Regions from separate parts of the Salinicola sp. CPA57 genome, predicted to be linked through region 1. Evidence: predicted binding sites of a transcription regulator. Region 1 holds the regulator's gene; the other holds the start of a gene.
What was found. The regulator sigma-54, encoded in region 1, starts transcription at its own class of promoters, with help from an activator protein. The targets are predictions, from matches to a motif close to TGGCACNNNNNTTGCTNT.
Positions count from the first base shown of each region.

Region 2: DOM36_RS07005 (NCS1 family nucleobase:cation symporter-1) is a predicted target of sigma-54. The motif match lies at 4,039-4,056, and genes of this name have one in related genera.

Region 1 covers NZ_PZJR01000012.1:22,907-37,863, reverse strand. The annotation lists gene hisD (histidinol dehydrogenase) at 1-13, opposite strand, end outside; gene hisG (ATP phosphoribosyltransferase) at 146-790, opposite strand; gene murA (UDP-N-acetylglucosamine 1-carboxyvinyltransferase) at 806-2,068, opposite strand; gene DOM36_RS14840 (BolA family protein) at 2,125-2,379, opposite strand; gene DOM36_RS14835 (STAS domain-containing protein) at 2,521-2,895, opposite strand; gene DOM36_RS14830 (ABC transporter substrate-binding protein) at 2,892-3,497, opposite strand; gene mlaD (outer membrane lipid asymmetry maintenance protein MlaD) at 3,638-4,099, opposite strand; gene mlaE (lipid asymmetry maintenance ABC transporter permease subunit MlaE) at 4,096-4,878, opposite strand; gene DOM36_RS14815 (ATP-binding cassette domain-containing protein) at 4,875-5,690, opposite strand; gene DOM36_RS14810 (KpsF/GutQ family sugar-phosphate isomerase) at 5,891-6,907, shown strand; gene lptC (LPS export ABC transporter periplasmic protein LptC) at 7,097-7,708, shown strand; gene lptA (lipopolysaccharide transport periplasmic protein LptA) at 7,705-8,244, shown strand; gene lptB (LPS export ABC transporter ATP-binding protein) at 8,397-9,122, shown strand; gene DOM36_RS14790 (RNA polymerase factor sigma-54) at 9,273-10,706, shown strand; gene raiA (ribosome-associated translation inhibitor RaiA) at 10,847-11,155, shown strand; gene ptsN (PTS IIA-like nitrogen regulatory protein PtsN) at 11,165-11,644, shown strand; gene rapZ (RNase adapter RapZ) at 11,663-12,619, shown strand; gene DOM36_RS14770 (HPr family phosphocarrier protein) at 12,606-12,875, shown strand; gene mgtE (magnesium transporter) at 12,988-14,343, shown strand; gene DOM36_RS14760 (hotdog domain-containing protein) at 14,402-14,791, shown strand; gene pmbA (metalloprotease PmbA) at 14,898-14,957, opposite strand, start outside.
Region 2 covers NZ_PZJR01000005.1:101,189-116,145, reverse strand. The annotation lists gene DOM36_RS07020 (GntR family transcriptional regulator) at 1-154, opposite strand, end outside; gene DOM36_RS07015 (dihydrodipicolinate synthase family protein) at 316-1,263, opposite strand; gene DOM36_RS07010 (4-hydroxyproline epimerase) at 1,356-2,312, opposite strand; gene DOM36_RS07005 (NCS1 family nucleobase:cation symporter-1) at 2,562-3,989, opposite strand; gene DOM36_RS07000 (ureidoglycolate lyase) at 4,390-4,875, shown strand; gene DOM36_RS06995 (sodium:solute symporter family protein) at 4,936-6,429, opposite strand; gene DOM36_RS06990 (RidA family protein) at 6,743-7,135, opposite strand; gene DOM36_RS06985 (D-aminoacylase) at 7,188-8,657, opposite strand; gene DOM36_RS06980 (MurR/RpiR family transcriptional regulator) at 8,674-9,537, opposite strand; gene DOM36_RS06975 (amino acid ABC transporter ATP-binding protein) at 9,711-10,475, opposite strand; gene DOM36_RS06970 (amino acid ABC transporter permease) at 10,472-11,146, opposite strand; gene DOM36_RS06965 (amino acid ABC transporter permease) at 11,148-11,813, opposite strand; gene DOM36_RS06960 (transporter substrate-binding domain-containing protein) at 11,892-12,731, opposite strand; gene DOM36_RS06955 (IclR family transcriptional regulator) at 12,896-13,687, shown strand; gene DOM36_RS06950 (amino acid deaminase) at 13,719-14,957, shown strand, end outside.

The DNA.
Region 1 (14,957 bases):
TCATTTGACTCATTCAAGCATTCTCCAGGTTCGACCGACCCCGGCCATCGGCAGGCAATAGAAACGCCTTTCCGTCATGAACGCTACTCCAGCACCTGATCGAAACCGGAGGCGTGCACTCCACACGCCTCGATGTCGGCATCACTCAGGCCGGAAGACGCGCCGTCACGGCCTGGCGCAGGCGTTCGATCAGCGGCCTCAGCCGCTCGTGCTTCATCGTCATCGATGCCTTGTTGACCACCAGGCGGGTACTGATGTTCTCGATCAATTCGCGAGGCTCCATGCCATTGGCCCGCAGGGTATTGCCGGTATCCACGATATCGACGATCTCATCTGCCAGGTTCATCAACGGCGCCAGCTCCATCGCCCCGTACAGCTTGATCACCTCGGCCTGGATGCCCTGCTCTGCATAGTAACGGCGTGCCACGTTGACGAACTTCGTCGCGACTCGTCGCTTGGCATGCGCTGGCTGTGCGCCCACGATACCGGCCGTCATCAGACGACAGCGAGAGATGCCGAGATCGAGCGGTTCATAGAGCCCTTCGGCGCCATGCTCCAGCAGGACGTCCTTGCCCGCAACGCCCAGATCGGCTGCACCCAGCTGGACGTAGGTCGGCACGTCCACCGCGCGAATGACGACCAGTTTGACATCGGGCAGGTTGGTATCGAACAGCAGCTTGCGACTCCTGCCGAAATCGTCTGCCGGCGTGATACCGGCATCCGCCAGTAACGGCAGGGTCTCTTCGAGGATACGGCCCTTTGACAGGGCCAGGATCAGTTGATTGCTCATGTCATCAGCCGTCACTTAACCCGGCACGCGACGAATGCGCGCACCCAGTAGCTGCAATTTCTCTTCGATGCACTCGTAACCGCGGTCGATGTGATAGATCCTGTCGACCATCGTCTCCCCCTGCGCCAGCATCGCGGCAATGACCAGGCTCGCCGACGCTCGCAGATCCGTCGCCATCACCGGCGCACCCGACAGCTTCTCGACGCCGGTCACCACTGCCGTGTTGCCCTCGAGCGCAATGTGGGCACCCATGCGATTGAGCTCCTGCACATGCATGAAACGGTTTTCGAAGATGGTCTCGACGACCGTACCGGTGCCCTCGGCGACCGCATTCAACGCCACGAACTGCGCCTGCATGTCGGTGGGAAACGCCGGATACGGAGCCGTACGCAGGTTGACGGCCTTGGGCCGACGCCCGCCCATGTCGAGCTCGATCCAATCCTCACCGGTAGTAATGGTCCCCCCGGCTTCCTCGAGCTTGGCCAGCACCGCCTCGAGAATGTCGGCACGCGTCTTGCGCACCCGGACCCGCCCACCGGTCGCGGCGGCGGCGACGAGAAAGGTGCCGGTTTCGATACGATCCGGCATCACGTCATAGTGGCAACCGTGAAGACGCTCGACACCCTCGATGGTGATGGTATCGGTGCCCTGTCCGCGGATATCGGCGCCCATGGCGATCAGGCATTCGGCCAGGTCGACCACTTCCGGCTCGCGGGCGGCATTTTCCAGTACCGTCGTACCGTCGGCCAGCGTGGCGGCCATCAGCAGATTCTCGGTACCGGTGACGGTGACGGTGTCGAAAAAGATCGTGGCGCCCTTGAGTCGACCATCGACGCGGGCGCGAATGTAGCCGCCCTCGACGGTGATTTCGGCACCCATCGCCTCGAGTCCGCGGATATGCAGATCGACCGGCCGGGAGCCGATGGCGCAACCGCCCGGCAGCGACACGTCGGCGGTACCGAAGTGCGCCAGCAGCGGGCCGAGCACCAGAATCGAGGCCCGCATCTTCTTGACCAGTTCGTAGGGCGCATGACAGTCACGCACCTGCGAGCCGTCGATCTGGATGCTCATTTTCTCGCCCATGACAGGCTCGATGCCCATCCGGCCGAGCAGTTCCAGCGTCGTGGTGATGTCCTGAAGATGTGGCAGATTGCCGATGGTGACGGGCTCGTCGGCGAGCAGCGTCGCCGCCAGGATCGGCAGGGCGGAATTCTTCGCGCCGCTGGCCCAGACCTCGCCGTCGAGCGGCCCGTTACCGGTGATGATCAGCTTGTCCATGAAGGTTCGCTATAGAATCGAGAAAGATGACCGGCCTGAAAGGCGCAGGACGAGGATCAGGCGCTGACATTCTCCGGCGCCGTTTCCCACTGTGAGGGGGTATAAGTCTTGATGGTGATGGCGTGCAGTGCGCCCGAGGCGATTTCATCCGACAGCGCGCCGTAAATCAGCTGCTGGCGCTTGACCGGGCTCATGCCGCCGAAGACCTCTCCCACGGCGATCACCTGGAAGTTGCAGCCTTCACCCTGAATATGGAATTCACAGCCGTCGAGCTGGCTTTCGAGACGGCTTTTGACATCGCTGGGTTGCATGGAATCAGGCTCCCTTGTGACGACTGCGCTGAATGCGCAGGGAAAGCGCCACATGGTAGCGGAAAGCGCCCCGTCTTGGCGATCTTGGCGGCATGCAAAAACGTCGCAAGCTGTCGATCGGACGAGGCCGACGACGGGGAACTAGCGCTCGCTCGACGCCGTGGCCGACTCAGATTCGACGCAGGTCGTCTCGACGGCCGGCAGCAGCGGCGCCAGTTCGGTGATATCCATCAGCCGCTTCAGCGCCAGCGACAGCGATACACGCTGCAGGCTCAGCGAGTGGTGCTGCACGCTGCGCACCCACACCAGCAACACGCTCAGCACTGCACTGCTGGCAACCTGAATGCCGGTCAGATCGAAGGAAACCTCGGTCTGCGGCGGCTGCTCCGCCAGCCAGTGTCGACCCGCCTGGGCAAGCGGGCCGGCACTGTCGAAGTCTGCCTCGCCGCGAATCGTCAGCACATGACCATCGACGATTTCCAGCGTGGCATCATCGCGTTCGAGCAGTAGCGTCACGCGTCGCTGCCCTTCTCGAGTTCATCGGTGCCGACTTCCGGCGCCCAGTTGTCGATCACGGCATCGATGTCACGATTGTTGTCGCGCATCGACTGATCGAACTGATTGCGGAACGTCAGCCCCAGGTTGATACCGTTGACGATGACGTTGATGACCTTCCACTGCCCGTCACTCTGACGCAGCGTAAAATCGACCGGGTAGGTTTTCCCATTGGTGGAGACGACCTCCATGGGCACCGACGCCTGATCGTCATAGCGTCCCGCGTTTTCGTTCTCCTTCACGCGAAGCGTCTGATAGTCGAACGTCACCAGGCCTCTGGCATAGGTATCGATCAGGGTCTTGCGGAACACATTGACGAACTTGGAGCGCTGCTCCGGCGTGGCACCACGGAAGTAACGGCCCATCACGCTGGCACCGATGTAGCGGAAGTCGGCAACTTCCGCCATGTTGGTATCCACCAGCTTGGCAAGCTCGCCCTCGTGCTGGGCGTAGTAGCCCTTCTTGCCTTCCAGCTCGGACATCAGCGAATCCACGCTCTGCTGGATGACCTGGGTCGGAGACTGCTGCGCCTGGGCCACAGGAGCCACGCTCGCCAGACACATCGCGACGAGCGCCAGGGCCGCCATCCAGGCGCCCCGCATTCCGGTATCACGTTTGGCAGTGCGGGCATGCCGCGCGAAAGTCATTTTCATCATCGACTCCTTGTCTGTGATCAACTTGCCTTGAGCTGAGCCGGCCGGGCTCACTTGGCCATATTCGACACGAACTGCTGGATGAGTTCCTCCAGCACCAGCGCCTGCTGGGTGTCGTGGATGACGTCACCGTCATGCAGCATATCCGGCGCACCGCCCACGGTCAGCCCGATGTACTGCTCGCCCAGCAGCCCGGCGGTGAGTATCGCCGCCGTGCTGTCGTTGGAAAGCTTGCCGTCGTATGCCGAGTCCAGTTGCATGGTGACCTTGGCGTCGAACCACTTCGGATCGAGCTCGATATCGGTCACCTTGCCGATGCGCACGCCGGACATGGTTACCTTGGCCTGGGGTCGCAGCCCGCCGATATTGGCGAAGTTGGCAGTCAACGTGAAAGTATCGTTGGGCACACCCACGCCCAGGCCACTGACGCGCAGACCCAGGAACACCAGCCCCAGAATACCTGCCAGCATGAACATGCCGACGCCCAGTTCCAACCAGTTGTTGCGCTTCATCCGAGGTCTCCAAACATCAACGCGGTGAGCACGAAATCGAGGCCCAATACCGCCAGCGAGGCGTATACCACCGTCCGGGTGGTCGCGCGCGAAATACCTTCCGAGGTGGGAATCAGATCATAGCCCTGAAACACCGCGATCCAGGTCACGACCAGACCGAACACCAGGCTCTTGATCATGCCATTGAGCACATCGCCGACGAAGTCGACGCTGTCCTGCATATTGCTCCAGTAGGAACCCTGGTAGACGCCAAGCCAGTCGACGCCCACCAGGTACCCGCCCCAGATACCGACCACGCCGAACATCACCGTCAGGATGGGCAACGAGACGAAGCCCGCCCACAGCCGGGGGGCGACGATGCGCCGCAACGGGTCGACGCCGATCATTTCCATGCTGGTGAGCTGTTCGGTCGCTTTCATCAGACCGATTTCGGCGGTCAGCGCCGAGCCTGCGCGCCCGGCGAACAGCAATGCGGCGACCACCGGGGCGAGCTCGCGAACCAGCGACAACGCCACCATCTGTCCCAACGCCTCGTCGGCACCAAAACTCACCAGAATGGTGAAGCCCTGCAACGCCAGCACCATGCCGATGAATAGCCCCGACACCAGTACGATCGCCCCCGACATCACCCCGACGAAATGCATCTGGCGAATCCACAGATGGAACCCCTCGCGGGACGGCAGGCAGAAGATCGACTGAAACAGGAACAGCCCCGCCCTGCCGATCGAGCTCACGATATCGAGCGTTGCGCGCCCTAGCGTCGCGATATGTCGCATCATGAAAACTGCCCCGCCGGCGCCAGAATGTCATCGTAGAAGTCCGGCGCGGGATAGTGAAATGGCACCGGCCCGTCGGGCTCGCCATGCACGAACTGCCTGACGTGCGCATCGTCGTTCACGTCGAGCGTACGCGGCGTGCCGTGGGCCATGACCTGGCCGTCGGCGATGATGTAGACATAGTCTGCGATCGACAATGTCTCCTTGATGTCGTGGGACACCATCACCGCGGTCAGCCCGAGCGCCTGATTGACCTTCTTGATCAACTGCACCAGCACGCCCATCGAAATCGGGTCCTGGCCGACGAAGGGCTCATCGTAGAGCACCAGTTCCGGATCCAGCGCCACCGCGCGCGCAAGCGCCACGCGTCGGGCCATGCCGCCTGAGAGCTCCGATGGCATCAGATGTCGCGCACCGCGCAACCCGACCGCCTGAAGCTTCATCAGCACGATGTCGCGCACCATGGCGTTCGGCAATTCGGTATGCACGCGGAGCGGGAACGCGACGTTCTCGAACACGTCCAGGTCCGAGAACAGGGCGCCACTCTGGAACAGCATGCCCATGCGACGACGCAGCTTGAAAAGCGAGCGCCGCGACAGCTGGTGTACGTCCTGACCATCGATCAGCACCTGGCCACGGTCCGGTATCAGCTGACCACCGATCAACTTCAGCAGCGTCGTCTTGCCGGTCCCGCTAGGCCCCATGATGGCAGTAATCTTGCCGAGCGGAATCTGCAGGTCGACACCGCGAAAAATATCGGTATTGCCGCGGGAAAAGTGCAGATCCTTGACCTCGACCATAATCGGGTCATCCATGCAGCATCCACCAACCTTGTGAGATCAATTATCGAACATTGTATCCTAACCTTGGCGGTAGCGACCAGCAGTCGCCACCGGACGACTACGCTCGCTGCCGCACAAGGGACGAATCGGGAAACGATCAAAGGTATACTCTCACGTATTGCGCCAACCCGAGATCGCCTGGCGCCCTCAATTTCACGACTGACGTTCATGCCATGACCGATCCCCGAACCGCCACCGCCACCGCCGAGACCCTGAGCGAACTCGCCACGCTGGACTTTCGTGCCAGCGCCAGGCGTACGCTGACGCTGGAACAGCAGGCTATCGGCGAACTCGTCACCAAACTCGACGCGTGTTTCGATGCCGCCTGTCGGCTACTGCTCGCTTGCCGAGGGCGCCTCATCGTGACGGGCATGGGCAAGTCGGGCCACATCGCCCGCAAGATGGCCGCGACCCTGGCCAGCACCGGCTCGCCGGCGTTCTATGTACATCCCGGCGAGGCCAGCCACGGCGATCTCGGCATGATCACCGGCGACGATGTGGTGATCGCCCTGTCGAACTCCGGGGAAACCCAGGAGATCACAGGCCTGCTCCCGCTGTTCAAGCGTCTCGGCGCCCCACTGGTCAGCCTGACCGGCCGGCCGGGGTCGACGCTGGCACGTTATAGCGACGTGCATATCGATGTCGGCGTTTCCCGGGAAGCCTGCCCTCACGATCTGGCGCCAACCTCTTCCACCACCGCCGCCCTCGCCATGAGCGACGCCTTGGCGCTGGCTCTGCTCGAGGCGCGCGGCTTCAGCGCCGAGGACTTCGCGCTGTCCCATCCGGGCGGCACGCTCGGCAAACGCTTGCTGTTGCGTGTTGCCGACCTCATGCACGACGGCAGCCGGCTCCCCAGCGTGGCCACCGGAAGCCCGTTGCGAGAGGCACTGCTCGAGATGACGCTCAAGGGCATGGGATTCACCTGCGTGGTCGATGAACGCGGAATGCTGGCCGGGGTCTATACCGACGGAGACCTGCGGCGCACGCTCGACCAGCGTGGCGATTTCACCCTGCTTCGCGTCGATGACGTCATGACGCGCGGCGGCAAGACGGCGGCACCGGACATGCTGGCCGCTGAAGCAGTCCGGATCATGGAGGATAACCGCATCACCGCGCTGGCGGTGGTCGAGAACGGCATTCCCGTTGGCGCGCTACACATGCACGACCTGCTGAGAAGTGGCGTCATCTGACAATCCGACAGCGCGGTGGCCTGGCGCGATCGACGCGACGGACCGCATCGTCGTTCGGAAAATCGAGAGGAGAATGGCCCGACCGAGTCGGAGTCAGCCGTTTCGTCCCGGAAATCCATTCGTTATTTCGATCAGAAGGTTCCAACCGGAGCTCTTCGATCAAGTTTTTTACCAAGACAAGGAGCAACCGTGGCCAAGACAGCCAGATTTCAGTCTCCCTGGTGGCGGCGCCTCGGTCTGCTGGCGTTGCTGCTGACGCTGGGCGGTGGCCTGACCTATCTGGATCAACGCGGGGAAGACCAGCAACAGCCCACGATCGGCAACACGACCGGCGAGCCGGACTACTACCTCGAAGACGCCAGCATGACCCGCTTCGACCAGCAGGGTCGCGCCTATCAACGTCTGGAAACTCCGCGACTGGTGCATACGCCATCCGACGACATCATTCGCACCGAAAAGCCCCACGGCTATCTGACCGACGACCAGCAGCGCCAATGGCAGGTCACCAGCGACACCGGGCGGATGAGTCGAAGCGGCGAGCAGTTGACGCTGCAAGGCAATGCGCGCCTCGTACAGCCGGAGCAGGCCTGGAGCCTGGAAACCCGGACGCTGCATTACGATAATCGTGAAGCCCATGCCTGGAGTGACACCACCTCCGTGTTACGTCAGCATAGCCAGAGCATGCGCGGCGATCGCTTCGACGCCTGGATCAACGAAGACCGTATGCGTCTGACCGACAACGTGCAGGGTCACCTGCCACAGCAACCTCAGTCACAGCAACCCAAGGATCAAGGATCATGAGGCGAGAACTCGGGCAAATTCTGGTGCTGACCGCACTGGGCTTCTCCAGCCTTCCGGCCGTCGCTCTGGAAAGCGATGCCAGTGCGGCGATCGAGATCGCCGCCGATCAGCTCGAGATCGACGACCGTCAGGGCACCGCTGTCTATACCGGCGACGTCGACATGCGGCAAGGCAGCATGAACCTGAAGGCCGCACGCGTCGACATCCAGCGGGGCGCCAACGGCCAGGTCAGCCAGGTCACCGCCAAGGGCGGTGGCGGAGAACGCGCCTACCTCGAGCAGAAGCCGGCGCCCGACGAGGATCTGGTCAAGGGTTGGGGCGACACCGTCGTCTATCATGCCGCGGAGCGTCGCGTGGAGCTGATCGGCAATGCCGAGCTGCACCAGGCCGGGGACACGTTCGACGGCGCCTACGTCGAATACTATCTCGATTCGCGCCGCATCCAGGCCCGGGCCAGCCAGGATAGCGATGGCAACAGTGACGGTCGCGTCCGCATGACGTTGACGCCACGTGACGCCTCTCCGTCGTCTCAATAGCCGCCCTGACAGTCAATCGTTCGCGCAATCTTCTCGAGCCATCGGCCAAGTCACCGTTCCAGCCATGAATTGAGCGCCGATTCGGGACCGACACCGGTGATGACTACCGGCCCCGGATCACGTTGCGTCGCGCTGCCACAAGGATCGTATCCATGAAAACGCTAACGGCCACCAATCTGGCCAAGAGCTACAAGGGACGTCGCGTCGTCCATGATTTCAGCCTGACTCTTCGCCAGGGCAGCATCGTTGGGCTCCTCGGCCCCAATGGCGCGGGCAAGACAACGTCGTTCTACATGATCGTCGGCCTGGTCAAGGCCGATGCCGGCAGCGTCCATATCGACGAGCGGGACCTCAGCCGCGCCCCGATGCACGACCGCGCTCAGGCCGGGATCGGTTATCTGCCGCAGGAAGCCTCGATCTTCCGCAAACTGAGCGTCGCCGACAACATCATGGCGATCCTCGAGACCCGCAAGGACCTGGATCGTGCCGGACGACGCGCCCAGCTCGAGCGGCTTCTCGGCGACTTTCACATCGAGCATATTCGTGACAATCTCGGGATGAGCCTATCCGGTGGCGAGCGTCGACGCGTCGAGATCGCGCGCGCGCTGGCCACGGAGCCGGCCTTCGTGCTGCTCGATGAACCCTTCGCGGGTGTCGACCCGATCTCGGTCGGCGATATCAAGAGCATCATTCGCCAACTCCGTGACCGCGAAATCGGCGTTCTGATCACCGATCACAACGTGCGGGAGACGCTGGACATCTGCGACAACGCCTATATCGTCGGCGACGGCCAGATCATCGCCGAGGGCCGCCCGGAAGCGATCCTCGACAACCAGCGCGTTCGCGACGTCTATCTGGGTCACGAATTCCGCTTATAGTCCGCCATCCTTGCTCTCGTACGGCATGCCACCGGTGGCTGGAGTCACTCACCCCGCCACGGGTGGCATGTATATTGCATAAAACGTTGCATGTCGTTAAATCAACCAGTAACGTAACGTTTCTCTCGTTGATCGTGACGCCCCTTCTCCATGTCCATGAAGCCCTCGCTGCAACTTAGAGTCGGCACCCAGTTGACCATGACGCCTCAGCTTCAGCAGGCGATTCAACTGCTTCAGCTGTCGACGCTCGATCTCTGCCAGGAGATTCAGCAAGCGCTCGAGTCCAATCCGATGCTGGAGCTGGAGGAGCCGTATGAGGAACTCGAGAGTTCGGAGACCCAGGAGGACGAGTGGGCCACCGATATCCCCGACGAATTGACGCTCGACAGCGACTGGAGCGACACCTACCAGGACGCTACCGCCGGCGCGCTGGGCAACGGTAGCGGCAGCGAAGACGCACCAGATTTCGATCGCAACGCCGCCGCCGTCGGGCTCCACGACCATCTGCTGTGGCAACTGGCGATGGGCGATTTCGATGACCGCGAGCGGGAGCTGGGTGAGTGCCTGATCGACGCGATCAATGACGACGGCTACTTCATCGGTTCGCTCGACGAGCTGACGATCAGTCTCCGCGCCCAGCGCAGCGACAGCATCAGCACGGCCGATCTCGAACACATGCTGATGCGACTGCAGCAGTTCGACCCCACCGGTGTCGGTGCCCGCGATCTGCGTGAATGTCTGCTGCTACAGCTGGGCACGCTGGATGGCGATACCCCGCTGCTACCGCAAGCCAAACGCCTGGTGCGACAATTCCTCGAAGCGCTGGCCGGCGATGATCGACGGCTGCTCAAACGACGCCTGCGACTCGAGGACGACGAGCTCGACCGTGTCATCAAACTGATTCGCACGCTGGACCCTCGGCCCGGTCAGGGCTTCGATATCCGTCGCGACGATTACGTGATTCCCGATCTCGTCGCCACGCCCTCTCCGGCAGGCTGGCGCATCGAGCTCAACGCCGAGGCCTTGCCCCGGCTGCGTATCCAGCCCGACTACGCTGCGCTGATCAAACGGGCCGACAAGAGCGACGACAACACCTTCCTGCGCCAGCATCTGCAGGAGGCCCGCTGGTTGCTCAAGAGCCTGTCCAGCCGCAACGATACGCTGCTGCGTGTCGGCAGGGAGATCATGGCGCGCCAGATCGACTTTCTCGATCGCGGAGAAGAAGCGATGAGACCGCTGATTCTGGCCGACATCGCCGGCAGCGTCGACATGCACGAGTCGACGATCTCCCGTGTCACGACGCAAAAGTATATCCACACCCCGCGCGGCGTATTCGAGCTCAAGTATTTCTTCTCGAGCCAGGTTGGCGGCCAGCGCGGTGACGGCGACAGCCATTCGAGTACCGCGATCCGCGCCCGGATCAAGAAGTTCATCGGCGAAGAGCCCCCCAGGAAACCACTATCCGACAGCAAACTGGTGGAACTGCTCGCCCAGTCCGATATCTGCGTCGCCCGGCGCACCGTGGCCAAATACCGGGAAGCGATGGGCATTCCCTCATCGAGTGAACGCAAACGCCTGTCCTGACGTCATACTATCGTCACGCCGATTCGGCGAGACGCATCGATTGGCACTCGCCAATCCGATCCCGATCCATCACGATGCCTTTGCAGTGCCCTGAAAAGGGTTACAATCAGAAGTGCCATCTGCCGCAACAGGAGTGTGTCATGCAAGTGAACGTTACCGGCCACCATGTCGACCTGACCGATGCCCTCCGAGACTACGTCGGAGAAAAACTCGTTCGTTTGGAGCGTCACTACGACAACATCACCAATGTCCAGGTTACCCTGAGTGTGGAGAAGGAGCGCCAACAGGCCGCCGGGACCTTGCATGCCGCCGGCGCCGATCTACACGCCGACGCCAGCGATACCGACATGTATGCCGCCATCGATTCGCTCGCCGACAAACTCGACCGCCAACTGGTCAAACACAAAGAGAAGGCACAAGCCCGCGCCCAAGGCGCCGGCGCCCGTTAACGCCTGATGATGACACTGGAAAAGATCCTGCCCCCCGAACGCACCCTTTACGGGGTCACGGGGGGCAGCAAAAAACGTCTGCTGGAATTCTTCAGCACCTTCGTCGCCCAAAACACACCCAGCCTGGATAGCCAGGAAGTCTTCAGCCGCCTGATCGGTCGCGAGCGATTGGGCAGCACGGGGATCGGCAACGGCGTTGCCATTCCCCATGCCCGCAGCCCGCACTGCAAGGTGCCGATCGCGGGATTCATGCGCCTGGAAGATGCCATCGACTTCGATGCGATCGATGGCGAGCCGGTGGATCTGGTATTCGTGCTGCTGGTCCCGGAAGAAGCGGACGACACGCACCTTTCATTGCTGGCAGAGGTCGCCGGCATCATGAATCAGAGCAGCGTCAGGCAGCAGCTGCGCCACGCCGAATCACAGCAGGCGTTGCACGAGGCCCTGCGCGAGGCCATTCGTCATCACCAGCCCAGCGACGACGGCTGATATCGGGACACATTACGCATGCAACTGGTCATCATCAGCGGTCGCTCCGGCTCGGGCAAGTCGATCGCCCTGCAGGCACTGGAGGATCTTGGCTACTACGCCATCGACAATCTTCCCGCCAACCTGCTGGCGCCACTGATCGATGAACTTCGCAGCGCGCCGCCAACGCGCCCTAACGTGGCAGTCAGCATCGATGCACGGAACCTGCCGGAAGCGCTCGAGCGCTTCCCCGTATTGCTGGACGCGGTACGGGAACGCGGAATCGACACTCAGGTCGTCTATCTCACCGCCGATGCCAAGATCCTGCTGGAGCGCTACTCGGCCACCCGCCGTCGTCATCCGCTGACTCGCGGCAACGACATGACACTGGCCGAAGCGATCGATCACGAACAGGAGTACCTGGCACCGATTCGCCGCATGGCCGACCTGGTGATCGACACTCAAGGACTCTCGGTGCATGACCTGCGTGCGCGAATCGGCGAGCAGGTCGCGCGGCATACCGGCGGTCGTCTGACATTGACCTTCGAATCCTTCGGCTTCAAGCGAGGCGTTCCGCTGGACGCCGACATGGTGTTCGACGCCCGCTGCCTGCCCAATCCGTTCTGGGACCCGGGCTTGCGCGCCTTCGATGGCCGCGATCCCCAGATCGTCGAATTCCTCGAGTCCTATTCCGACGTCCACGCCATGGCCGGTGATATCCATGCCTGGCTGGATCGCTGGTTGCCGGCCTATCTGGCCAGCCACCGCAGCTATCTGACGGTGGCCATCGGTTGCACCGGCGGCCAGCATCGTTCGGTCTACCTGATCGAGCGCCTGGCTCGCCACTTTCATCACGAATCCGCGGACATCCGACTTCGTCATCGCGAACTCGGTATCCAGACCGCCCTCTCGCCAGCATCGAGGCCGCGAGAGACAGCGTTGCAGGATGCACCACTACAAAACGCAGGATCCCCCAAGCGCGATGCCGACACGTGAACTTCGCCTGACCAACCGCCGCGGGCTACATGCCCGCGCGGCCACCAAGTTGGTTCAATGCTGCCAACCCTTCGCCGTTCGCGTTGCCGTCCACCATCGCGAACGCCAGGCCGATGCCGCCAATGTCATGTCCCTTCTGATGCTCGCCGCGCCTTGCGGCACCGAGTTGACCGTGGTGACCGAAGGCGACGATGCCGACGCTGCCATGGATGCGATCGTCGGCCTGTTCGAAGCGCGTTTCCACGAGGACGAGTGACGCTCACAGCCATCGGCATCGTTCGTGAACAGCGTTTTCCATCCTCGTCATTTCCTCCGACGATGGTAGAATGTTCGGCCTATCGCCAGTCGTTCAAGGATGACCGTTCAGGATGAGCAACAATCCGGAAAAGCTGCAGCCCCGGCTGGCCAAGCTCAACGAAGCGCTGGAGAGCGGCGCGCTGGATCAAGCGCGGCGCATGCTCAACCGTGGTCTGGCACCGGTGGACGTCGCTCACCTGCTCGAGTCATCGCCACCCAAAGAGCGTGAGATCCTGTGGGGCTTGCTGGATCCCGAGCTGCACGGTGACGTGCTGCAGTATCTGGGTGACGACGTCCAGATCGAATTCCTCAACCGCATGGACGCGGAACAGCTGCTGGCGGCAACCGAAGGCCTCGACGTCGACGACCTCGCCGACCTGCTGCAGCAGCTACCCAACAAGGTCATCCAGGAAGTCCTCCAGTCGATGGAGGCGCAGGAGCGTCAGCGGGTCGAAGCGGTTCTCTCCTACCCGGAGGACACCGCCGGCGGCCTGATGAACCCGGACGCGATCACCATCCGCCCGGACATCACGCTGGATGTCGTCCTGCGTTACCTGCGCCGTCACGAAAGACTGCCGGATGCTACCGATACCCTGCTGGTCGTCACTCGACGCGATGAATTGATCGGCATCCTGTCGCTCAACCGGCTGCTGGTCTCGGATATCTCGGTGCTGGTGCGCGAGGTGATGGAGACCGATTTCCACGCGATCCAGGCCACCGCCTCGGATAGTGATGTCGCGACACTGTTCCAGAAGCACGATCTGATATCGGCGCCGGTGGTCGGTATCGACGGCAAGCTGCTCGGCCGAATCACTATCGATGACGTGGTCGACGTCATTCGCGAGGACGCCGAGCACCAGGTCATGAGCATGGCGGGTCTCGACGAGGACGAAGACACTTTTGCGCCAGCGCTCAAGACCAGCCGTCGCCGCGCGTTCTGGCTCGGCATCAATCTGATCGCGGCAACCATCGTCTCCATCGCCATCGGTTTCTTCGAAGACACCATTCAGCAGATCGCGGCACTCGCAGTACTGATGCCGATCGTCTCCAGCATGGGCGGCATCGCCGGTTCACAGACCCTGACCGTGCTGATTCGCGGGATCGCGCTCGGGCACGTTTCCGGCGCCAATGTCCGCTGGCTACTGGTCCGCGAGCTGCTCGTCGGCATGACCAACGGCCTGATCTGGGCGGTGGTCGTCGGCACCATGTCCGTCTTCCGCTTCGACGATATCCGGCTAGGCCAGATCATTGCCATGGCGATGGTCATCAACCTCACCGTGGCGACGCTGGCCGGCACCCTGATTCCGGTCATGCTCAAGAAATTCAAGATCGATCCGGCGCTGTCCGGCGGCGTCCTGCTGACAACGATTACCGACGTGGTCGGTTTCGTCGCCTTTCTGGGGCTGGCGACGGTCTTCTATCTGTAGCGGGACATCGCCCCCTTCAGCGCCCCTTCAAGCAGCTCTGGTCAGCGAGGAACCTCACATGAACTTCCACACCCGCAAATGGATCAAGCCCGAAGACCTCAATCCCAACGGTTCGCTGTTCGGCGGGAGTCTGCTGCGCTGGATCGATGAAGAGGCGGCGATCTACGCCATCATTCAGTTGGGCAACGCCCAGGTGGTGACCAAGTACATCTCCGAGATCAACTTCGTCTCCAGTGCCCGCCAGGGCGACATCATCGAACTCGGCATCACCGCCACTCATTTCGGCAACACCTCGATCACGCTGGAGTGCCACGTGCGCAACAAGATCACGCGCAAGAGCATCCTCACCATCGACAGGATGGTATTCGTGAATCTCGGGGAGGACGGCACCCCGGCGCCGCATGGTCGCACCGAGATCACCTATATCAGGGATCGGCTCGACGGCTGAAGCCGAAGGCGCGGAATCCGGAGGCGCCGCACGCCGACACTGGCAACGGGAGAGCCAGCGACGACTGGCGACTGTCGCTGGCTCTCGTTCTCGCTCCTGATCGCGCTTACTGCCCCGCGATAGTCATCGAATCGAGCAGCCAGCTTCCGGTCTGAACACTTCCGCG
Region 2 (14,957 bases), on a different contig from region 1:
TCAGCAGTGCCTCACGGACGGGGATTCTGCTGACCTCGTAATCCTTGGCCAGCGCATCCTGACGCAGCTGTGAGCCGCCCTTGAACTCGCCGCCGAGAATGCGTTCGCGCAGATCGTCCGCTACGTACTGGGCTCGGGTCTTGAAAGTCGCCATGAAGTCTCGTCGTGTCGCAGAATCTGGATATTGTATGCAATCCCTATGGCTCCCGCCGACTTTTCAGGCCCGTGCTTTCTTCAAGATCAGCGTTGCAAGATCGGTATGGCAAGATCGGTATGGCAAGACCGGTGTGGAAAGACCGGCGTTGCAAGACCGGCTCACGCCGCGTCGAGCTGCGCCGACCACTGCGCGTACCACTCTCGGAACAGCGCGTACTGGGTGTCGACGTAGCGGCGCTGCGCATCGCTCAGGACGTCGCTTTCGTTGAAGTGGCGTTCGTAGGCGCTGTCGCCGTTGAGCACCATCAGCTGCTTGTAGTAGAGCACCAGATCCACGCCTTCATCGAAGGAGGAAAGCACCGCCAGCGCGGACTCCAGCTCCTGGGCCAGGCGCCGGGCTTGGGGATCGCCCTTGGCGGCTTTCTGGCTCAGCGCGACCAGCTGCAGCACCTCCCGCGGCAGCGCATTGCCGACCCCGGTGATGGCGCCGGTGGCGTTGCAGTTGACGAAACCGTGGAATACCTGGGTATCGACACCCACCATCAGGCTGACCCCGTCATCCTGAGAGGTGATGTGCTCGGCCGCGTAGCGCAGGTCGTCTGCACCGCCGAACTCCTTGAACCCGATCAGGTTCGGGTGCTCGCGACGCAGCGCGAAGAACAGCTCGGCGCGGGTGGCAAAGCCGTAATAGGGGCTGTTGTAGATCACCGCCGGCAGCTCGGGGGCGGCTTTCAGAATCGCCGAGAAGTGCGCCTTCTGCGCCGCGGGCGCGGTACCGCGGGAGAGCACGCGAGGAATGACCATCAGCCCCTGGGCGCCGACCCTGGCCGCATGCGCGGCGTGGGAGACGGCTTCCTTCGAGTTGACCGCGCCGGTACCGACGATCACCGGCACGCCGGCGGCGACAAGTCGCGCCACGCCTTCCTGGCGCTCGGCCTCGCTCAGCAAGGGCCAGTCGCCCATCGAACCGCAGTAGACCACCGCGCGCATGCCGAGATCGACCAGCTCGCGACCCTTGGCGACCAGCGCGTCGTAGTCGGGCGTGCGGTCGGCGGTGCAGGGGGTCATCAGGGCGGGAATGCAGCCGGTAAAGATGGAGTCGTTCATGGTTGTCCTCTGGAATCCGTGAATGTCTTTCGGAATGGCTTTTCGGGAATGAACTTTCGGAAATGAACTTTCGGAAATGACTTATCGAACGGCTATGACGCGGTGATGCCCCAGGCAAACGGATCGCTTTCATCGATCAGCAAGTTGGCATCGGCGGTCATGCAGGCGCTGCCGGTAATGAACGGGCGCACCATGCCCTGCGCCTGGTCTTCCCATGCATAGCGTCCCTCGAAGCGACTGCCGGTGATGCTGGCCTGGACCCAGGTTTCGCCGGGCGCCAGCTTGCCGTCGGCGGCGAGACAGGCCAGCTTGGCGCTGGTGCCGGTGCCACAGGGGGAGCGGTCGTAGGCCTTGCCGGGGCAGAGCACGAAGTTGCGGCTATCGGCCGGGTTTTCCGTGCCAGCGTCGTCGGCGAACAGCTCGACATGATCGATATGGCCGCCGTTTTCACCGGTGATTGCCTGTGTGTCCAGGGCCTGGCGGATCGCCCAGGTAAAGGCCGTCAGCGCCTCCTCGTTGGCCAGGGTCACCGTCTGATCATGCTCGCCGACCAGAAAGAACCAGTTGCCGCCCCAGGCGATATCGCCATGCACCACGCCGTAGCCCGGCACCTCCACCGGCACGCGCTGGCGATAGCGATAGGCGGGTACGTTGCGCACCGTCACCGTGCCGTCCTGGTGCAGCGTGGCGCTGACCGGACCGACGGTGGTGTCGATCTTGTGTTCGCCGGGCTGGATCATCCCGAGATGATGCAGCGATGCGACCAGGCCGATCGTGCCGTGGCCGCACATGCCCAGATAGCCCGAGTTGTTGAAGAAGATCACGCCGCAGGTCGCGCCTGGCGTAACCGGTGCGCAGTAGAGCGCGCCGACCAGTACGTCATTGCCGCGTGGCTCCAGCAGGCAGGCGCGCCGCCAGTGATCGTGAGTGTCCCGCAGCGCGTCGCGCTTCTCGACCAGGGTGTCGCCCGGCAAGGTCGGAAAGCCGTCCATGACCAGGCGCGTCGGCTCTCCACCGGTGTGGGAATCGATGACGTGGATGCGCTTCATGCTGATTGTCCCCTGATCTGAGCGAACCTGCGAAACGTCCGGCGGGCGTCGAACGTGTGAATTTTCCAATATTGTAGATTTTATACAATCTTCGTGGCGCAATGTGAAGCCATACCGTGCGGCAACGGAAAAAGGAAAAAAGCCGGCGTCGAAGGCGCCGGCAAGAGGGAGAGAACGTCGAGATATTCAATGAGGCCATGAAGCGCTTGACGAGCTCGTGAAGCGTTCACGGAGAGCATGGTCTTGGAATCAAGACGCCACGGCCGCTGCGGCGGTGGCGCGGCGCATCGCCATCGAGTAGAAGGTCGCGCCGAGCGCGCCGCCGATGAAGACCGAGAAGTGGCCGAGATCGCCCAGCGGCAGGAAGTTGATCACGATGCCGATCAGCGATGCGGCGACCACCGCCTTCACCGCCGCCGGATTGAAGCCGTTGCGATACCAGTAGGGGCCGTCGGGATCGACGCTGAACAGGGCATCGACATCGATATGCCCGCGGCGGATGCGGTAGTAGTCCATGATCAGGATGCCGTAGAGCGGTCCGATGGCCGCCGCGAGAAGATCGACGGTGTAGTGGATGATCTCCGGATTGCTGAACAGGTTCCACGGGGTCAGGAAGATCGAGCCGACGGCGGCGATGAAGCCGCCGGTGCGAAAGCTGATCCTGCTCGGCGCCATGTTGGAGAAGTCGAACGCCGGGGCGACGAAGTTGGCGACGATGTTGATGCCGATCGTCGTCGTCACGAAGGTGGCGGCGCCCAGGACGGCGATAAAGGTGTTGTCGAGGCGCGAGACGGTCTCGATGGGGTCGTCGATCATTTCGCCGAAGACCGGAAGCGTCGCCGAGACCATCATCACCGTGGTCGCCGAGAACACCAGGAAGTTGACCGGCAGGCCCCAGAAGTTGCCGCGCTTGACGTCGTCGAAGGTGCGCGCGTAGCGGGTGAAGTCGCCGAAGTTGAGCGTCGGGCCGGCGAAGTAGCCGGCGACGATGGCGGCGGCGATCACCATCTGCCACAGCTGTTCGCCGGGGGAGAGCTGGATATCGCTCAGGGTGAAGCTGATGTTGGCCCAGCCCGCCTGCCACACCAGCCAGGCCGCCAGCGCGAACATCACCAGATAGACCGCCGGGCCGCTCCAGTCGATGAAGCGCCGGATCGAATCCATGCCGCGCCAGAATACGATCGCCTGCAGACACCACAGCAGCATGAAGCTGATCCAGCCCAGGTAGGAGAGCCCCAGGAAGCTGGGTCCGGCCAGCGATTCCATGCCGGGGAACAGCCGCAGGATCACGATGGTCAGGGCGTTGGAGGCGAGAAACGTCTGAATGCCGTACCACACCACCGCGATCAGACCGCGAATCATCGCCGGAATGTTGGCGCCCAGTACACCGAACGAGAGCCGACAGATCACCGGGAACGGCACTGCGGCTTTCTGACTCGGTCTGGCCATCAGGTTGGCGAAGATCTGCACGATGCAGATACCCACCAGTAGCGAAATCAGCACCTGCCAGCCCGCCAGGCCGAGCGCGAACAGGCTGGCGGCGACCACGTAGCCGCCGACGCTGTGGACGTCGGAGAGCCAGAAAGCGAGGATGTTGTACCAGTTCCAGTTCTGCGTGGTTGGCGCCAGGTCGGCGTTGTAGAGCCGATCGCTGTAGCCGGGAGGATGCTGCGACATGGCGTGTGCCCTCCGCGGGGCCGTCTTGTGATTGTGATTCCATTTTTTGTATACAAGATGCGTGCCATGTCTGCCATCCACGAATGGTAGAAGGTCGTCGTTGTGGTACCGGAATCCGTCGCGCGTGGATAATTAGGGCATTCATCAAGCGTCTGGATCGCGAGGGCCGGTGAAAACCAGGATCGATCGCGTGTCGCCGAAGCCCGTTTTCGATCTCTCATGAGGGCGGGAATTGCACGATGGGCGGGCAGAGCGACGACGCTCGCACGGTTGGGGTGCATGGTTGAACCCGAGTATCCGCGGGACGGAACGCGAGCCGTCGTGATGCCTGCGCTGAAACTCTTTTTTGTATACGATTAGGGCAAAATACGATGACAACAGGGACAAGAGGATATGGATCATGCTGGAACTCAAGGCTGAGACGCTGACTGCGGAAGCCTTCGCGCCCTTCGGCGACGTGATCGACGCCCGGACCAGTGGGTCATTCCCGATCAACAACGGTCACACCCAGCGCCATCATGACCTGGCCCGGATCGAGATCGTCGATACGCCATCGCGGCCGCTGATCAGCCTGTTTGTCAGCCAGCCGGTCACATTGCCGTTGGAACTGGAATTGCTCGAACGCCACCCGCTGGGCAGCCAGGCGTTCATGCCGCTGCACGAGGAGCGCTTCATCGTCGTGGTGGCGCCGCCGGGAGAGTCGATCGACCCTGCCGCCATTCGCGCCTTCGTGACCGACGGTCGCCAGGGCGTCAACTACCGCGCCGGTACCTGGCATGCGATTCATTCGGTGCTGGAAAGAGAGGGGGAATTTCTGGTCGTCGACCGCGGCGGCTTGGACAATCTCGACGAGCGACCGATGGCGATCCGGGTGTTGATGGCATGACGTAGAACGACAATGCCCCGCCAGAGCGGGGCATCGAAAGCGTCAGATGAAGCGATAGGCTCAGACCAATTTGCTGCCGCTGATCGCCGCAGCCGGATCTTCATCCAGCTCCATGCGCTCGCGTTCGTCGTCGATGATCTTGAGCGCCTGCTCCGGAGTCACTTTGGAGGCCGGCGTGACCAGGCTGACCACGATGCCGGCCACGAGCGCGACCAGCACCGCCGGAATGCTGGGGTTGCCCCAGAAGGCCGTCCAGCTGTCCACGTTGATCACTGCCAGCGACGTCGCTGACGCGGCGATCAGGGTGGCGATGGCCCCCTGCCAATTGTAGCGCGGCCAGAAACGCCCCAGTACGCCACACACGAACATGCCGGCCATGACGGTCGCGATCATGCTGGTGATATAGCTGATCACGTTGTTGGAGGTCAGCGCGAACAGCAGCGCCAGGCCGATGGTGGCGACCAGCGCCAGCCGCGACAGCCCGACGACCTTGCGGGCCGACGGGGTGTGACCGGTGAACAGCACGTAGACATCGCGCAGCAGAATGGAAACGCCAGCGATGGCATCCGAACTCGCGCTGGACATGGTCGCCGACAGCCCCGCGACCAGCAGCAGCAGGCCGAGCCACAGCGGCAGGATCTCGGTGGCCAGGAACGGGAAGGCGAAGTTGCTGTTGTCGAGACCGGGATTCAGCGCATGGGTCGCCATGCCGATGATCGCCGGAATGATCGAGAAGAACAGATAGAGAACGCCGGTGATGATGAACGACTTGCGCACCGAGCCGACCGAATTGCCGGAGTAGATCCGCTGGCGGTAGGAGGGCGTTGCCAGCACGCCGACGGCGATGACGGCGGCAAGGGAGATGGCCGGTACTACCCCGATCTTGTCGACACCCAGGAAGCTGGTGGAGGCGATGTCCATGTTGGTGCCGAGACCGGAAAAGCCACCGACCTCGACCAGCGCGATGATCGCCATCGCAATGAAGCCGACGAACAGGATCACTGCCTGCACGGTATCGGTCCAGATCACCGCCATGTAGCCGCCGATCACGCAGTAGATGCCGAAGCCCAGCGCCACCAGAATGCGAGCGGTGGTCAGATCGATACCCGCCATCCACGACAGATAGAGCCCGCCGCCGAGGATATGCGCGCCCAGCCAGCCGATACAGGCGATATAGATCAGCACGGCGACGATATTGCGCACCCAACGGTTGGCGCCGACGTAGTAGGAAAGCTCTTCGCTCATGGTCATGAAGCGGAAGCGGCGTACCGGCGCGAAGCACAACGCCAGCAGGATCACGCCGATGGAACCGCCGATACCGTAGAGCGCGCCGGCCCAGCCGTTGGCGTAGCCAAAACCGACGGCGCCCATGCTGGAACCGGTACCGACCATGGTTGCCACCGTGGTGCCGATGGTCAGAAAGATCGGGACGCTACGCCCGCCGAGCAGGAAATCGTCGCCGCTGCCGCGGCTGTTGCGAGAGACCCACCACCCGAGCGCGATCATGATGATCACGTAGGCGATGAAGGTCCCGAGGAAAACGTGACTGTTCATAACGACCTCTTATAATTGTCGTTCCGGTCGTTGCCGCGACCGGAGCAGTGTGGAATGTCATGGTCCATGGGGTTTTTCACTGCGGTCGCGCCCTTGCCGGGGCGCGGCCACCTTTCTTGCTGTTACGCCAACTTATCGTCCAAGACTTCGATGCTTGATCATCGAAGCCTCGGCCAGCGCCAGAACAAATCGGATAAATAGCCGAGCGGAATGCAGCGCGAGGCGCACGGCACACAGGGAGCGAGACATAACTGGGGGTTAGGCGAGTTCCCGAGTACCGTGCAACAAAGCGATGCGTCCGTGCAGGCATTTATCAAACGCGATCGGCGCGATAGCACTTAATGTCCACTTCCACCTTGCAGTCGACGACGAGATCCTGAACGCTGCAGATCCGCGCCGGCGGGTGATCGCCGAACACTTCCTTGAACACCTTGTTGAACGAGCTGAAATAGCGCGCGTCGGTGAGCACGGCAGTGACGTGGACGACGTCCTCGACGCCGTAGCCGGCTTCCTCGGCGATGGCCAGGCAGTTGGCGAACGCCAGTCGCGACTGTTCGATGATACTGCCCTCGACGACTTCGCCGTCGGTCATCGGCGTCTGGCCGGAGACGAACAGCCAGCCGGCCGCTTCGGTGGCGCGGGCGAAGGGCAGTTTCTGACCGCCGGTGCCGACGCCGCCCTCGATGCCATAACGTTTGATGCTCATACGGTTTTCTCCTGGGTTGTTTCGATGATCGGGTGGGTAACGCGAGTGAAAATCATGATGCGGTGCGGGAAGGCCGAGCGGACAACCGGACCTGACGTCGCAGCAGGCGTCCGGCCCGATGTTCACTGGCCTCGCCCTGGCGATAGCTGACCACGCCGTTGACGACGACCAGCTCGATGCCGCTCGCCTTGGCGATCGGCGCAGTGTAGGTCGCGGTGTCCTCGAGGGCGTCGAGATCGAACAGCACCAGATCGGCGAAGGCGCCGACGCGGATCTCGCCGCGGTCGGTGAGGCCGAAGTTGGCGGCGGAAAGCCCGGTCATCTTGCGCACCGCTTCGGTCAGCGGCAGCAGTTGCAGGTCGCGACTGTAATGCGCGAGCACCCTCGGGAAGGCGCCCCACAGCCGCGGATGCGGATGCGGGTCGTTGGGCAGGCCGTCGGAGCCGACCATCGACAACGGATGCGACAGCACCTGACGCATGTCCGCCTCGCTCATGTTGTGATAGACGGCACCGGCCGGCTGCAGGCGCCGGGCGGCGTCCATCAGCGACAGCTCCCACTGTTCGGCGATCGCCTTCAGTGGCTGGCGCGCCATTTCCGGGTGCGGGTCGGACCAGGTGATGAAGATGTCGATCTCGTCGGTGACCTGGCCCAGATCCAGCGTCGAGGAGCCGGCGGTGTACGGGTAGCAGTCGCAGTGCACGCCGTGGGAGCGCGCGGCGTCGTCGAGCTTGGCCAGCGCCCTGGGCGCGTTGCCCCAGTTGCCGGCGCCGGCGCATTTCAGGTGCGAGATCACCAGCGGCGCCTGACCGTGCCTGGCGGTGGCGAAGGCTTCGTCCATCGCCTCGGGGAGGCCGGCGAACTCGTCGCGCAGATGGGTGGTATAGACGCCACCGGCGCGGCCGACGGCCGCGACCAGCGTGTTCATCTCGGCGGTGGGGGCGTGATAGGCGTTGCGGTAGGCGAGCCCGGAGCTCATGCCGACGGCGCCCTCGGCCAGCGCGATTTCCAGCTGTTCGCGCATGGCGGCAATTTCACTGTCGCTGGCGGCCCGGTCGAAACGATCCATGACCTGGCTGCGCAGGCTGGTGTGGCCGATCAGCGCCGCCACGTTGACGCTCGGCTGTGCCTTGGCGATCGCCTCGGCATAGGCGGCAAACGTCGGATAGCGGAAGTCTTCCGCGCGGCCAAGCAGGTTCATCGGGTCCGGCACCTCGTCGGCCAGCTTCACCGGGCTGGCGCTGATGCCGCAGTTGCCGACCACCACGGTGGTGACGCCCTGGGACAGCTTGGGCAGCATTTGGGGAGTGCGGATGACGTTGGTGTCGTCATGGGTGTGCACGTCGATGAAGCCAGGGGTGAGAATCAGCCCCTCGGCATCGATGACTTTTTCCGCCTCCTCGTCGTCCAGATCACCGATGGCGACGATCCGGTCGCCGTCGATCGCGATGTCGGCGGTGAAAGGCTCGCGTCCGCTGCCGTCGATGATGCTGGCGCGGCGAATCAACAAATCGTGAGGCATGGAGGCTCCCGGGTTCTCAATCCCCCAGCGGCTGGCGATTGTCGCCGCCGCGGTGGGCATCGAGGGTGATCTTGAGTCGTCGCAGCTTGTCGCGAGTGCGCGCGCGATGGCGTAGCGCCAGGCCAAGCGCCAGCATGTCGATGGCGGCCATCATGGCGTAGCGCGACGACGACGGAAAATAGATGTAGTCGGTCTCTCGAGCCGCCAACGGCAACGTGATAGTGGCGACCTTGGCCAGCGGCGAACCGGCCGCGGTGATGGCCAGTACCCGAGCACCGTACTGGCGTGCCAGCTCGGCGGCATCATTGATCTCCGGCGTGTAGCCGGTGACCGAAAGCGCCACCACGACGTCGTCGGGTTCCAGGGTCGAGGCGACCATGCGCGGCAAGAGCGCTTGCGTATAGGCGCTGATCGCATAACCGAGACGAACCAGCCGGAACTGCATCTCCTGCGCCATCACCGTCGAGCCGCCGCCAGCGCCGAACACCAGAATCTGGCGGGCGTCGTCGAGCATCGCCACCGCGCCCTCGACGTCCGCCTGCTCCATCAGCGTGCGATTGAGCGCCAGGGTCTGGGCGGCGGTGTCGTAGATCACCCCCAGGCCGTCGTCCTCGCTGGCTTCCTGGATGAAACGGCGACCGGCAGCCAGCGCCCGGGTCAGGCGCGTCTTCAGATCGCGCACGTTGCGGCACGCCACCGCCCGGGCAAAGCGGGTCACCGTGGCATCGCTCACCTCGGCGCGCCTGGCAATCTCGCCGATGCTCGCCTCGGCGACGAAGTCGATATCGTCGAAGATCAGATTGGCGACCTTCTTCTCCGCCTCGCGCAGACTGGGCAGGCAAGCGGTGATATGCGACAGGATGTCGATTTCCTGGCTCACACTTCATTCCTTGGCATGACTTAAAACGGGATTCGAACTTGCCTGGTACTTTCTAACCTAGAATTTATTTTTATGAAAGTTGTTATCTCTCCGCGGGCGAGACTTTCCGCCCAAGGTATGAAACCTGCGACTTGCCGGTTAACTTCCCAGAGCTCCCGTAGATGTCGTTCAGTTCAGAATGAAGAGGTCTTGAGAAAGGCCTGCAGGCGGGGCGACTCCGGGTGCATGAACAATCTCTCGGGCGGGCCCTGCTCGGCGATCCGGCCATCCTCCATGAACACGACCTTGTCGGAGACATCCCGAGCAAAGCGCATTTCATGCGTGACCAGCACCATGGTCATACCTTCCTGGGCAAGCGACCGAATCGTCTCCAACACCTCGCCGACGCGCTCCGGGTCGAGCGCAGAAGTGGCCTCGTCGAACAGCATCACCTTGGGATTCATGGCAATGGCGCGCGCGATCGCGACGCGCTGCTGCTGGCCGCCGGAGAGTTGCGAGGGTCGGTAATCCCGACGTTCGAGCATGCCGACTCGCTCCAGCCAATGATCCCCGAGCTCGATCGCCTGGTTTTTTGGCATGCCCCGCACCTTGGTCAGTCCGAGCGTGACGTTGTCCAGCGCGCTCATGTGCGGGAACAGGTTGAACGACTGAAAGACCATGCCGGTCATTGCCCGTTGACGCGCGATTTCATGCTCGCCCACCCGTGCCCGTTGGCCACGCCGCGTGTGATAGCCGATCGCTTCGCCACCGATCAGTACCTCGCCCTGATGGAACTCTTCGAGCAGATTGAGGCATCGCAGCAGGGTGGTCTTGCCCGAACCGCTGGCGCCGATGACCGAGACGACCTCGCCCTCTGCGACCGTAAAGTCGATGCCCTTGAGCACTTCGAGCTCGCCGAATCGTTTGTGTAGCGCGCGCACTTCCACGATGGGGGTCATACTATTCTCCGGGTGGGCTGTTCGAGACGCCGACCAATGAAACGCCCGACCTGCTCGATGGCGAAGTCGATCAGGAAATAGATCACACCGGCCAGCAGGTAGAACTGCATGTTGAGAAAATTGTTGCTGATGATCTGCTGGGTGGTCAGCAGTAGTTCGGCGACGCCAATGACCGACAGCAGCGTCGACGCCTTGACCATCTCCACCGCAGCAGTGATCCATGTCGGTAGGGCATAGCGCAGCGCCTGGGGAAACAGGATGTAGCGGAAGATGCCGCCGAAGGTGAGGCCAATGGCGCGTCCGGCCTCGATTTGACCGCGCGACAGGGATTGCAGTGCGCCACGCAGGATTTCTCCGACGTGGGAGGCGCAGAACAGAGTGAGCGCCAGCGCGCCGGCCTGGAAGGCGGTAAGGTTGAAGCCCACGGCGGAAGAGACGTAGAAGGTCGCCAGCACCAGAACCAGCACGGGCGTACCGCGGATGATGTCGATATAGAGCCGGGCCGGCCATCGCAGTGGCTTGTTGCCATAGGTGACGGCAATGCCGATCACGATGCCGAGCACGGTTCCGGCCAGAATGGCGATCAGCGATACCGCGAAGGTGATCGCCGTTCCGTGCAGCAGCGCGTCACGGTTGTTCACGACCTCGTTGAAGAAGTAGCTCCAGTCCATGTCAGGTTTTCTCCAGCACGAGCCGTTTTTCCATGGCTCTCAGCACGAGCGTGATGGCATAGCAGCAAACGATGTAGAGAAGCGACGCGACGAGCCAGACTTCGATGACCCGAAAGGTTTCGGAGTTGATCTTGCGGGCATAGAACGTCAGCTCGGGAACCGCGATGGTGGCCGCCAGCGAGGTGTCCTTGAACAGCGAGATGAAGTTGTTGCCGAACGCCGGCAAGGCATTGCGAAACATGATCGGCAGCACGATGTAGCGCTTGATTCGGAATGACGTCAGACCGATCGCCTGTCCGGCTTCGATCAATCCCTGGGGAACGCTCAGCAGGCCTCCCCGGAAGACCTCGGCCATATAGGCACTGGCGTAAAGCGACAGGGCCACGATGAAGCTGGTGATCTTGTCCAGCGACAGCCCCAACTGCGGCATGCCGAAGAACAGAAACAGCACGATCACCAGGATCGGCAAATTGCGCAGGATCGAGATCCAGGTGAAGGCCAGGCTGCGAAGCCATCGATTCGACGCACGACTGGCGAAGGCGACCACCAGTCCGAGCGCGGAGCCAATCGCGATCGACACCAGTGCCAGCAGCAGACCAAGACCGATGCCACTCAGCAGTATCGGCCACTGATCGAAAATGGGGGCGAAATTGAAGTGATAGTTCATGAGCGTTCGTCTGCCTGGTCGAGCGGTTTGGCAGGGCGCTGCCGAACCCTATGAGTTCGGCAGCGCCAAAACCGGGATTTAACGCATTTCGGCAGGGAAGCCGGTTTTCGGTGCCGGGGGACGCTCGCCGAACCATTGTTCGAAGGCATCGGAATAGCGCTGGAATTCGACGCCGTACATGGCTTCTTCGAGGGTGGTGTTGACGAAATTCAACCAGCGCTGATCGTCGGGCGACACGGCGCAGGCATAGGATTGCGGATTCCAGCTGTAGCCGGCATCGACGTAGCGATCACCGTTATTCTTCATGTACCACTTCAAGGTCGAAAGGTCGGTCGCGACCGCTGCGGCACGATGGGAGTTGAGGGCCTGATAGATCAGATTCTGGCTTTCATACTGGTCGACCTCGGCTTCCGGCAGTGCCTGATGGACCATCTCCTCGGCATAGACGTTCTGCAGCACGGCAACCGTGATGTCGCTGCCGGCCGACTTGAGCGCGTCGTAATCGCCGTAGTCGCCGCCCTTGAGCATCAGCAGGCCGACGCCCTCGCGATAGTAGGGCACGGTGAAAGCGACCTGTTGCGCACGTGCCGCCGTGACAGTCATCCCTTGGCAGGAGATGTCGACCTTGTTCGTCAGCAGGTTGGGAATTCGGGCATCCGAAGACTGGTTGACGAAACGGACTTTACTGGGATCGTTGAACAGACCTTGAGCCAGAATGTGGCCGATGTCGGCATCGAACCCGACGGTCTGGCCATTGTCGGTGAAGTGCCAGGGTGGATTCGAACTACCGGTACCGACGACCAGTTCGCCACGGTCCAGCACCGTTTGCAGGGTGTCCGCCTGGGCGTGGGTAGCGGCAAGTGAGGGGATGAGGGCGACCGCCGCAACGGCGCTCAGCGCTTTGAGGATCGTTTTCATGGGAGTGGGCTCGTATTGTTGCTGTTGTTTGTCCGGTATATCGGATTGTTGTCCGATTTATCGGATGAATTTATACTGCACCTATTCACCGGCTCTGCGCAAGGGTGTCATTCAGCGGCACCTAACCGGGTAGATCGGACCCGTAGCACTATCAATGAGGTGATATGAGCGATTCCAGCACCAGGTCTTCCAGCACCACCACATCTTCCAGCGCCGCGGCGCCCCGCGCCCGCGGGGTCGATCGCGTTATCGCCCTGTGCGAACAGCTACATCTGCACCGTCAGCCGATGACGCCGAAGGCGTTGATGGAGGCGACGGGCGCGCCCCGCTCCAGCGTTTACGAGCTGATCAACCTGCTCAGTGAAGCGGGGTGGTTGGAGACGGAGAGTGACGGACGGGTCTTTTTCGGCCGGGCGATGCACTATTTCGGACTCGACTACGCGGATCACAACGACCTGCTGAAGCGTGCGAGACCGGTCATGCGTGAGCTGTCGGCGCGCTACGACGAGACTACCCAGCTGTGCATGCTGGATGGCGACAAGTACACCGTGATGCTCAACGAAAACGGTGCCAGACCGTTTCGCATCAGCTCCGAAGTCGGGGTCAAGGTGCCGATCCCGTGGACGGCATCCGGGCGCGTCCTGCTGGGTGGCATGAGCAGGGAAACCATGCTGGGACTGGTACCGGATGAGGACTTCATGCTCCCCGACGGCGAGCGAATCGATATCGACGGTTTCATTGCGGAGATCGAACTGACGCAACAGCGTGGTTATGCGCTCACCGAAGGTCTGGTCGACAGCTTCGCCTGCTGTATGGCCGTGCCGATCCACGAAGGTGCCGACCGAGCCCGGGCCACGCTCTGCTTCACGATCGGTCGTGATGCCGATGAATCGCGGCGCGAAACTCTGATCGGCGCGCTGCGCGAAGCGTCCTTCATGCTCTCCAACACAGACTGAGCCTGCCGAGACCCCTATCCGGAGAAAGACAATGAACAATATGACTGCTTCAGGAAACGCATCGGCGGCCGTGGAAAAAGGCACGCCGCTCTCGACCCCCGCCAATCTGCTGACGGACGTCCCGCTGCCGGCGGCGGCGATCTTCGAGGCGCCACTGACCCACAACCTGGCCTGGATGCAACGGTTCGCGGACGATCACGGCGCCAAGCTCGCGCCTCACGGCAAGACCACCATGGCACCCAAGCTGTTCAAACGTCAGATCGAAGCGGGGGCCTGGGGTATCACCCTGGCGACGGCGGTGCAGACGGTGGCGGCGCGTGCTCACGGCGTCGACCGGGTGCTGATGGTCAATCAGTTGGTCGGACGGCCGAACATGGCGCTGATCGCCGATGCCATCGCCGCCGGGCTGGAGTACTACTGCGTGGTCGACGGGATCGAGAACGTTCGCGACCTGGGGGCATTCTTTGCCGCACGAGGTCTCACGCTCAATGTGCTGATCGAGTTGGGTATCGACGGCGGCCGCTGCGGCTGCCGTACTGCCTCGCAGGTCGACGCCCTGGTAGCCGCCATCGCCGAGCAGCCGGCACTGGCGCTGGTGGGTATCGAAGGGTACGAAGGCATGATTGGCGGCGGTGACGAGGTCGCGGCCGTGCGCGCCTACGGTGAGCGGCTGGTCGACACCGTTCGCACGTTGCAGGCCAGCGGTGTGCTCAAACGCCAGGCGCCGATCGTTACCGCTTCCGGTTCCAAATGGTTCGACCTGATCGCCGAGGCGTTTGACCTAGCAGAACTGCGCGAACACTACACGCCGGTGCTGCGACCGGGCTGCTACGTGGTGCACGATCACAAGCTCTATGCCGGCGCGATGGACCAGATCAAGGCCCGCGACCCGAACCTCGAGGGCGCGTTGCAGCCTGCACTCGAGGTGTTCGCTCACGTGCAGTCGCTGCCGGAGCCGAGGTTGGCGATCATCGCCCTGGGCAAGCGCGATATCGGCCACGAGCCGGACCTGCCGTTGCCGCTAAGGCTTTATCCCGCAAGCGCCACCTCCGGTGCGGCTTCGAGCGCGCCTGTCGCGGCCGTGGATGTCAGTGCCTGGCGAACGACACACATCATGGATCAGCACGTCTTTCTGCAGATTCCCGAGAACGCCGAGATCGCCGTTGGCGACGTGATTGCCTTTGGCACATCGCACCCCTGCCTGACGTTCGACAAGTGGCGGCGGATGCTGCTTGTGGACGATACGCTGGACGTTCGAGACATCCTCGAA